2 regions of the Salibacterium lacus genome follow, and region 2 is predicted to be linked to the other one. Evidence: a T-box and tRNA genes for the amino acid it is inferred to sense, from the RefSeq annotation. Region 2 holds a T-box; the other holds one or more tRNA genes.
What was found. The T-box of region 2 lies ahead of tyrS (tyrosine--tRNA ligase). A T-box ahead of a tRNA ligase gene usually reads a tRNA of that ligase, here a tRNA-Tyr.
Positions count from the first base shown of each region.

Region 1: it has a tRNA-Tyr gene. The T-box ahead of tyrS (tyrosine--tRNA ligase) is inferred to sense a tRNA for this amino acid. The anticodon was not compared.

Region 1 covers NZ_JBHUML010000003.1:444,999-449,366, forward strand. Annotated here, with positions in the region: gene ACFSUB_RS12615 (zf-HC2 domain-containing protein) at 90-725, opposite strand; gene sigW (RNA polymerase sigma factor SigW) at 742-1,308, opposite strand; gene ACFSUB_RS12625 (Spo0E family sporulation regulatory protein-aspartic acid phosphatase) at 1,510-1,689, shown strand; tRNA gene ACFSUB_RS12630 (tRNA-Ala) at 1,812-1,887, opposite strand; tRNA gene ACFSUB_RS12635 (tRNA-Gly) at 1,901-1,974, opposite strand; tRNA gene ACFSUB_RS12640 (tRNA-Gly) at 1,979-2,053, opposite strand; tRNA gene ACFSUB_RS12645 (tRNA-Lys) at 2,069-2,144, opposite strand; tRNA gene ACFSUB_RS12650 (tRNA-Tyr) at 2,253-2,337, opposite strand; tRNA gene ACFSUB_RS12655 (tRNA-Glu) at 2,402-2,476, opposite strand; gene ACFSUB_RS12660 (D-alanine--D-alanine ligase family protein) at 2,564-3,775, opposite strand; gene ACFSUB_RS12665 (Mur ligase family protein) at 3,797-4,368, opposite strand, start outside.
Region 2 covers NZ_JBHUML010000002.1:1,319,537-1,323,904, forward strand. Annotated here, with positions in the region: gene ACFSUB_RS07520 (AbgT family transporter) at 1-1,106, shown strand, start outside; gene tyrS (tyrosine--tRNA ligase) at 1,209-2,486, opposite strand; T-box leader at 2,542-2,746, opposite strand; gene ACFSUB_RS07530 (transglycosylase domain-containing protein) at 2,884-4,368, shown strand, end outside.

The sequences.
Region 1 (4,368 bases), on a different contig from region 2:
ATAATAAAAAAGGGCATCCGGTACGTTAGTCGCCGGAATACCCGTCTTGTTTCACGTATAAGTGTGTAAAAATGTGAAAAGAAATAAATCTAGTCTTTGCTTTCCCCGCCGGACGGGAAGACATCTCCTGCTATTTGTTTCGTGTGGTACCAGATCCATTCCAGCACCTGGTCCACTTCTTCTATATCTCCTGCCACGTCACCGGCCGATGCGAGATACTTCTCTCCGTTGATCACGGTCAGGCTTCCTGTGATTTCTCCTTCTACTTCAACTTTGGCATTGCGAACCATCAGGTCTCCTTCCACCGTCTCTCCTTCGGGAATGGTGACCGTGCCGGCGTCTTCGTCGATCATTACGTTCCGGCTTCCCTGAACGGAAATATCCCCCCCGGCCTGTTCGTTCCATACCGAAAAGAGACTCGAGACCATCAATACGATAAACAGCGACGCTGCCACAAAGAACGGGTGCTGTCTTGACCATTTTTTCCACGTCACCCGTTTTTTCTGGTTCGGAAGACTGTTCATCACACTTTCTGTAAATCCGTCCGGAGCCGATATATGGGAGGAACTCTGCACAAGCATCACTGCTTTTTTCAACTCGCGGCAGCGGGCCGCGCAGTCTTCACACGTCTCCATATGTTCAAACAGCTCTGAACGTTCTTCCTGGTTGATGCCTGCATCCAGGTATTTATCCAGCAGAATTTCATATCGGTTTTCGCAGCTCATAGTCATTCCTCCCTCCTCACGCATGGCCCAGCCTCTTGCGCAAGGCTTCCCGGCCGCGGTGAATATGAGTTTTCACCGTGTTTTCCGGCAGATCGAGCACATCGCTGATTTCTGTGATGGACAAATCTTCTATGTAACGCAGTATAACAGCAGCCCTGTATTTTTCCGGAAGAAGGGCTATTTCCTGCTGCACCCATTCCTGCAGCTCCAGCGTAACCACTTGGTCTTCCGGCAGATTCTGTGAAGCGGCCAGTTGCGAATAGCCGGTTAATCCATCCGTTCCCTGAATCTCAGCATCCAGAGAATAATCAGGTTTTTTCTTCCGAATCCGGTCAATGCACAGGTTCGTCGTGATACGAAACAGCCAAGTCGAGAACTTCCGGGTTTCATCATAGCTCTCCATATTGGCATATGCCCGTAAAAACGCCTCTTGAGCCATATCCTGTGCCTCATATCCATTCCCGGTCATCCGGTAGGCAATCTGGTACACCTTATCTTTATATAAGTCTACCAGTTCAGCAAAAGCATCCTGATCTCCTTCTTTTTTTATCTCTTTTATCAGTCGTTTCACTACCGCATCCATGTTCTCGACCTCCACCCATTTTCTCAGGGTATCTTCCTTTACGTATCACAGCGTTTTTCGTTTCAGACGATACGATTGTATCACGTTTTAGAAGGAAAGGTATAAAAATGACATTTTTGTGAAAAGATATGTTTCCTTGTTTTCAATACAATGGAAATAAGCGATAATATACAGGATACTCTGAAATGAGGGGTGACCATCTTGTCAGAACAACTGCTTTTGCGGGAGATTGAAATAAAAAGAGAGAAATTGAACAGACAGGCCTGTAGACAGTCCTTTTTTTCAGAGGAAGTGATCCGCCTCAGCAAAGAACTCGACCACCTGTTGAACATGTATAACGGATTCTATCATGACAATCAGCCTGCTGCTCCCGCCAACTAATTTATCGTTTGCCCTCTTCTCCGCCAAGTCTCTGTTAGGCGGATTTTTTTGTGGTTTTCAAAACTTTTATACCTTAAAAAAGCTCAGCCGCAGGAGCTGAGCTTTTGGTTTGCTCGATTAAATGGTGGAGCCTAGCGGGATCGAACCGCTGACCTCCTGCGTGCAAAGCAGGCGCTCTCCCGGCTGAGCTAAGGCCCCGTATGTATTATAATGGAGCGGGTGATGGGAATCGAACCCACGACATCAGCTTGGAAGGCTGAGGTTTTACCACTAAACTACACCCGCATCATGGAGCGGAAGACGGGATTCGAACCCGCGACCCCCACCTTGGCAAGGTGGTGTTCTACCACTGAACTACTTCCGCATAGATAGGTGAAAATGGTGAGCCATGGAGGATTCGAACCTCCGACCCTCTGATTAAAAGTCAGATGCTCTGCCAACTGAGCTAATGGCTCTTCTTACTCAATTATCTCCGCACACGGCAGGCATTTTACTGCTGTATGTAAAAACAACTGATTATCATTGTACTCCATTGTATCCGAAAAAACAACGGTTTAAACAAATGGTGGAGGGGGACGGATTCGAACCGCCGAACCCGAAGGAGCGGATTTACAGTCCGCCGCGTTTGGCCAACTTCGCTACCCCTCCGTCTTCAAAAGACACTTTCCTATTATACCAAAAAAGTGCGTAATGTCAATAAAAAAATGGAGAATGGTGACCCGTACGGGATTCGAACCCGTGTTACCGCCGTGAAAGGGCGGTGTCTTAACCACTTGACCAACGGGCCGTTTCTCCAGCAGAAGCAAAGCCTTGTCTGCTGACACAGGATATTATATCTTAAACGCTGCAGTTGTTGCAACACCTTTTTTAAGAATCAGGAGGAACTTTTTGTTCCGCTTTTGCTTCCTTTTCCTCCCCCTGCCTGCTGCATGGAAAATAGATTGGAATCAATAGAAAACACAAGTTTGTCCCGCTCTCTTTTTCGCTTCAAAGCGAGCTGAATAAGCTGATCCGTTAATGTTGTGTAATCTTTACCTGCCGGTTCCCACAAGTAATAAGACAGTGATCCGGGTATGGTGTTGATCTCATTGACATAAACGCGGCCCGCATTCTGATCAATAAGAAAATCAATACGCGATACACCGCTGCAACCAAGAATCTGGAATGTATCCTTGGCAAGTTCCTGGACTTCCTTTGCCCTGTTTTCTTCAAGTTCAGCAGGAATGATACGATCCGTGCTTTCCATTCCTTTCGCACCGTCTCCATCTTTTCCGTTTCCACCCTGGTATTTATCTTCATAACTCAGGATGTCTTCGGACTTCAGCACTTCTTCAATGACGGAGGCTTCCACTTCTTCATAATCTCCGAGCACAGAGCAGTTCACTTCTTTCATATCTTCAACCATCGTTTCAACAAGGAGCTTCGAGGAAAATTCCATGGCTTCTTCCACCGACTCCTCCAGTTCCTGTTGGTTTTCGGCTTTATTGATCCCCACGCTCGATCCGAGATTGGCCGGCTTCACAATGACCGGAAAACCAAGTTTTTCACGTATCATTTTGGTCATTTCCCGGCTGTTTTCCACCCAGTAGCTGCTGTAAAACCAGACATAATCGAGAACCGGAACACCAGAATCCCGCAGAATCTGTTTCATTACTACTTTATCCATGCCACCCGCCGAAGACAGCACATCGCATCCTACATAAGGAAGGTGAAGCAGTTCAAAGTACCCCTGCATCACTCCATCCTCTCCAAATGTGCCGTGGAGAATCGGGAAAGCAAGGTCTATCTCTGTAATAATTTTCTTCCCAAAACGAGGAACCGGGTCTTTCTGAAGGAGGACGCTTTCGTCTTCTGAAGTCGTGAGTGTGACTTTCTGTGCATTCTCCAGCAGATTGTCCAGGTCTTTATAGTTTTCTATATCCAGCAGCTGCTCACCGGTGTAAAAGGAGCGGTCTTTACTGATGTACACAGGGACCGCTTCGTATTTCGAATCGTCCATCGCCTGCACAGCCTGCAGAGCGGTAATAACGGATACTTCATGCTCCACCGACACACCGCCGAAAAATACCCCTACCCTTGTTTTCATGTACAGCTCTCCTTCATCTGATTACTCGTTAAATGTATCCGGGAGATCATTTTCCAGCAGAACCACTGACTTCTGAAGCGCCTGCTCGTTCATTTTCTGAAGGGCGTCCTGCAGGTTCTCCGCTACATAATATTGATTTTTTGGATATCCTTTGTCTGCAAGTCCCTGCTGCATCGGTTCCGTTTGTTTCTTCCCGACTAATATGACAAAGTCACAGACATCTGCAGCATATTCGGCAAACCTCTTGTTCAGTTCATACTCTTTTTCTCCCAGCTCTATCATTCCGGGTGTGACAAGCATCTTATATTCCGGCATCTGTCCCAGCACTTCAAGCGCCATTCTCGATCCGACCGGATTCGAGTTGAAACTGTCGTCTACAATCGTAATATTGCCGGATGATTTTTTCAGTTCCAGACGGTGTTCCACCGGCGCGACCTGCTTGACGGAACGGGCAATCTTTTCAAAAGAAATGCCTTTTTCCGATGCCATCGCTATCGCGGCAAGAATATTGTAGATGTTATGACGACCGAGCAGTTTCGTCTGAATCTTTACCGACGTTCCATCGTATTTATAAACGGTGAACTCCGACCCTT
Region 2 (4,368 bases):
CCAGTCTTGCTGTCAATGCTGGATATGTTGTACTTCCCCCTTTAGGAGCTGTATTGTTCTTAGGTTTGGGGCGGCATCCTCTGGCCGGCCTGGCCGCAGCATTTGCCGGCGTATCGGGCGGATTCGGCGCGAATTTAGCACTCACATCTACAGATGCCATTCTTCAGGAACTTACAGCTGAAGCAGCTCGTACGATTGACCCCGCGTATGCTGAGACGATAACAGTGACGATGAACTACTTCTTCGCTGCGGCATCGGTGTTATTAATTACATTTATCGGTACGATTGTCACAGACAAAATCGTGGAACCCCGTCTTGGAAAATACAGCGGCGGGGAGCAGGAGGATCTGGAAAAGCTGACATCCCGCGAGAAACGCGGCATGCGTTTTGCCGGTATCGGCTTCATCGTGACATTTGCCATTATGCTTTACCTGTCACTTGGACCCCTTCGAGGAGACGGGGCGTACATAGACTCTCCGTTTTTCAACGCTCTCGTGTTTGTGATTTTTATCTTATTCTTTGTCCCGGGGCTTATATACGGCATTGTATCTAAAGAAATACAAAATGATAAGGACCTGACAACGTTACTCGGGAAAACGATGGCGAGCATGAGCGGCTACATTGCATTAGCCTTCACAGCCGGACAGTTCATCGCTTACTTTCGTGAAACGAATCTGGGGACTGTTATTGCGTTCAACGGAGCCGAATTTTTACAGAACACCGGATTCGATGGCATCGACTTGATCCTCACCTTCATGGGGATTACGATGCTCGTCAACTTCTTCATCGGAAGCTCCTCAGCAAAATGGACGATTCTGGCGCCGGTCTTTGTTCCGATTATGATGCAGCTTAACTATTCACCGGAATTCACGACATTGTTGTACAGGATCTCTGATTCCGTCACAAATATGATTACGCCATTGCTTTTGTACTTCCCTGTTATTATTGCATTTGCACAGCGTTACGATAAAAAAGTCGGCATCGGTACATTGATTGCGATGATGATCCCTTATTCTATTGCCTTTCTTTTAGGATGGCTTGTCCTTCTTTTAATCTGGGTACTGCTGGGAATCCCGGTTGGACCCGGCGCACCTATTTACTTTTAGTAGTCACACCTCAGGGATTATTCCGGTCCCTTTTATTTCAGCGGAACCGTTCCGGAACCTGAAAACGAAGCTGCCCCCATTCGAGGAGGCAGCTTCGTTTATTTATGCAAATTGAATAAGGAAGTACTTTTTCTTACCACGGCGGATAACGGTGAAGGCCTTGTCAATTTTATCCTGTTCTCCAACCACCTTGTCCAGATCCTGGCAGCGGTCGCCATTAATGTATACCGCTCCGTTTGAGATGTCTTCCCGCGCCTGTCTTTTCGAGGAAGCAATACCTGCTTCAATAAGCAGATCGATTAGTCCGATTTCGTCTTTTTCGACGACATGGCCCGGCACATCCTTGAAGCCCTCCTCTACTTCCCGGGCGCTCAATTGCTTCACGTCCCCGTTTCTGCCAAACAATGCCTCTGTGATGTTCTGTGCCTGCCGCAGCGCTTTTTCCCCGTGTACAAACGTTGTTACTTCTTCGGCAAGACGGCGCTGGGCGGCCCGCTCTCCCGGCCGGTTCTCAAGTTCCTGCTCATAAAACGCAATCTCCTGTTCAGAAAGAAACGTGAAGTAGTGGAGAAACTTCACCACATCCCGGTCGTCGGTATTAATCAGGAATTGGTAGAACTCGTACGGCGATGTTTTTTCCGGATCCAGCCAGATAGCCCCGCCTTCTGATTTGCCGAATTTCTCGCCATCGGCTTTCGTGACGAGAGGGATGGTAAAGCCATATGCCTCCGGCTGTTCACCGTCCTCGCCGCCTTTTATCCGGCGGATGAGCTCAAGCCCGGCCGTGATGTTGCCCCATTGATCACTGCCGCCGATCTGCAGCTGACAGTGTTTTTCTTCGTGCAGATGATAAAAATCAAGCGACTGGAGAATCTGATAACTGAATTCTGTGAACGAAATCCCCGACTGAATCCTCGAATCCACTGATTCTTTCGACAGCATATAATTCAGGCTGAAATGCTTGCCGACATCCCGTAAAAAAGAAGTAACCGACATCTGCCCGATCCAGTCATAGTTATTCACGACTTCCGCTTTTCTGCCGCCTTCAAAATCCAGGTATTTCTGGAGCTGACTTTTAATCCGGTCGGTGTACATGTTCACGACTTCTTCTTCGTTCAACGTCCGTTCTGCTTTCTTGCCGCTTGGATCACCAATCAGGCCTGTGGCTCCCCCAACAAGCGCAAGCGGTTGATGACCGGCAAGCTGGAACCGGCGCAGCGTAATAATCGTCAGCAGGTGGCCGACGTGAAGGCTGTCCCCGGTCGGATCAAACCCGCAGTAAAGGGTCACCTGTTTATCGCACAGCAGCTTCTGCAGCCCCTGTTCATCCGTGACCTGATTAACTAATCCTCTGTTTTGTAAGTCCTGAAAAATATCCATCTCTCTTTTCTCCTTCACTTCAGATTTTAAAAAAAACGCCCCTCCCGTACTGTACGGAAGGGACGATTGTTATCGCGGTACCACCCTTGTTGAAAGCAGATGCTTTCCACTCGGATCCTATAACGGGAATTCCCCGTTCCATTCAACATGGAATCAGCTCCAGCACGTAATTCACTCGATTCTGTGTCCCGGCTTTCAGCAGCCGCCGGCTCTCTGTATACAGGGAGAATAAAGTTACTTCATACCTTCAACGCCTGTCATATAATATATTGACTATTCTTCTTTTACCATATCTTTTTTCCTATTGTCAACGCGAATTGATAAAAATCGCCATAATCCATAGGAAGCAATCCAAGCTTATGCTATAATATCGTTGATGTTTAGGAGGAATCATAACATGAAAAATTTTCTTGAAAAACTGAACGCACGCTTTGATTCCTGGAAAAACAAACCGTTGATCAAAGGGTTAAATATTACTTCCTACGTGTTCTGGAACTTATTACTTATCGCATTTGTAGTATTTATTGCCCTCGGTCTTTTTGCCGGTGGAGCGGGAGCCGGATATTTCATGTCTCTCGTGGAGGATCAGGAGGCGTACAGCAAAGCAGAATTTGAAAACCAGGTCTACAACTACGAAGAAATCAGCGGCATTTATTTTGATGAAGGGAACTTCCTGGGGGAAATTCCTGCAAGGCTGGAACGTAAAGAACGTCCTTTGGAAGAAATGTCCGATCATTTAGTTAATGCCGTTATATCAACAGAGGACGAATATTTCTACGAGCATGAAGGAATTGTTCCGAAAGCACTGCTGCGTGCGGTCTATCAGGAAGTTTCCAATTCCAGTACCCAGACAGGCGGGAGTACGCTGACTCAGCAGGTAGTAAAAAATCAACTTCTAACCAATGAAGTCTCCTTTGAGAGAAAGGCAAAAGAAATTGCGCTCGCGCTCCGAATGGAAAATTATTTTGAGAAAGATTCTATTCTGGAAGCCTACTTAAATATTGTACCGTTTGGCCGCAATGCGGATGGAAGAAACATTGCCGGAGCGCAGTCCGCGGCTGAAGGTATCTTCGGGGTGGATGTGTCAGAACTGAATCCGGCCCAGGCTGCTTTTATTGCCGGTCTTCCCCAGAACCCGTACATTTATACACCGTTTGCCCAGGGCGGTGAGGTAAAAAGTGATATGGAAGAGGGGCTGGCACGGATGGAACGTGTGCTCGGGAACATGCGGGATAATGAATTTATTACCGAAGAAGAATACCAGGCCGCGCTCGATTATGACATAAAGGCAAACCTGGCAGAACCGCAGGGGAGTATTGTGGAAAATTATCCCTATTTGACATACGAAACCCAGCGCAGAGCTTCGCGAATCATCCGCGAAGACTTGATAAATAAAGCCGGCGAGGACCTTGATTCCATGAGCAGCGAAGAACGCCGGGAAACCATCAACCAATACCAGGGCCAGGCGGAAAATGAACTTGCGCTCGGCGGTTACAACGTGCATATTACCGTCAAAAAGAATATTTATGACGCTATGCAGGACGCAGCTGCCAATTCCCAGTGGTACGGTCCGGACCGGCAGGTAGAGGGCAGTGTTGAACAGGAACAGGTCGGCGCCATGATGATCGATAACCAAAACGGCGCGATTCTAAGTTTTGTCGGGGGCCGTAATTTTGATCAGAATAATTTAAATCACGCCACTCAGTCCTACCGGCAGAACGGTTCGACGATTAAGCCGCTTCTTGACTACGCGCCGGCGATGGAGCAGGGCGTCGTCCAGCCGGGTACCATTCTGCCTGACGTTCCCGGTGATTACGAAAATGGGGACGGCAGCTACAAAAACTACGGAGACAGTTATCAGGGATTTGTAAGCGTCCGTGAA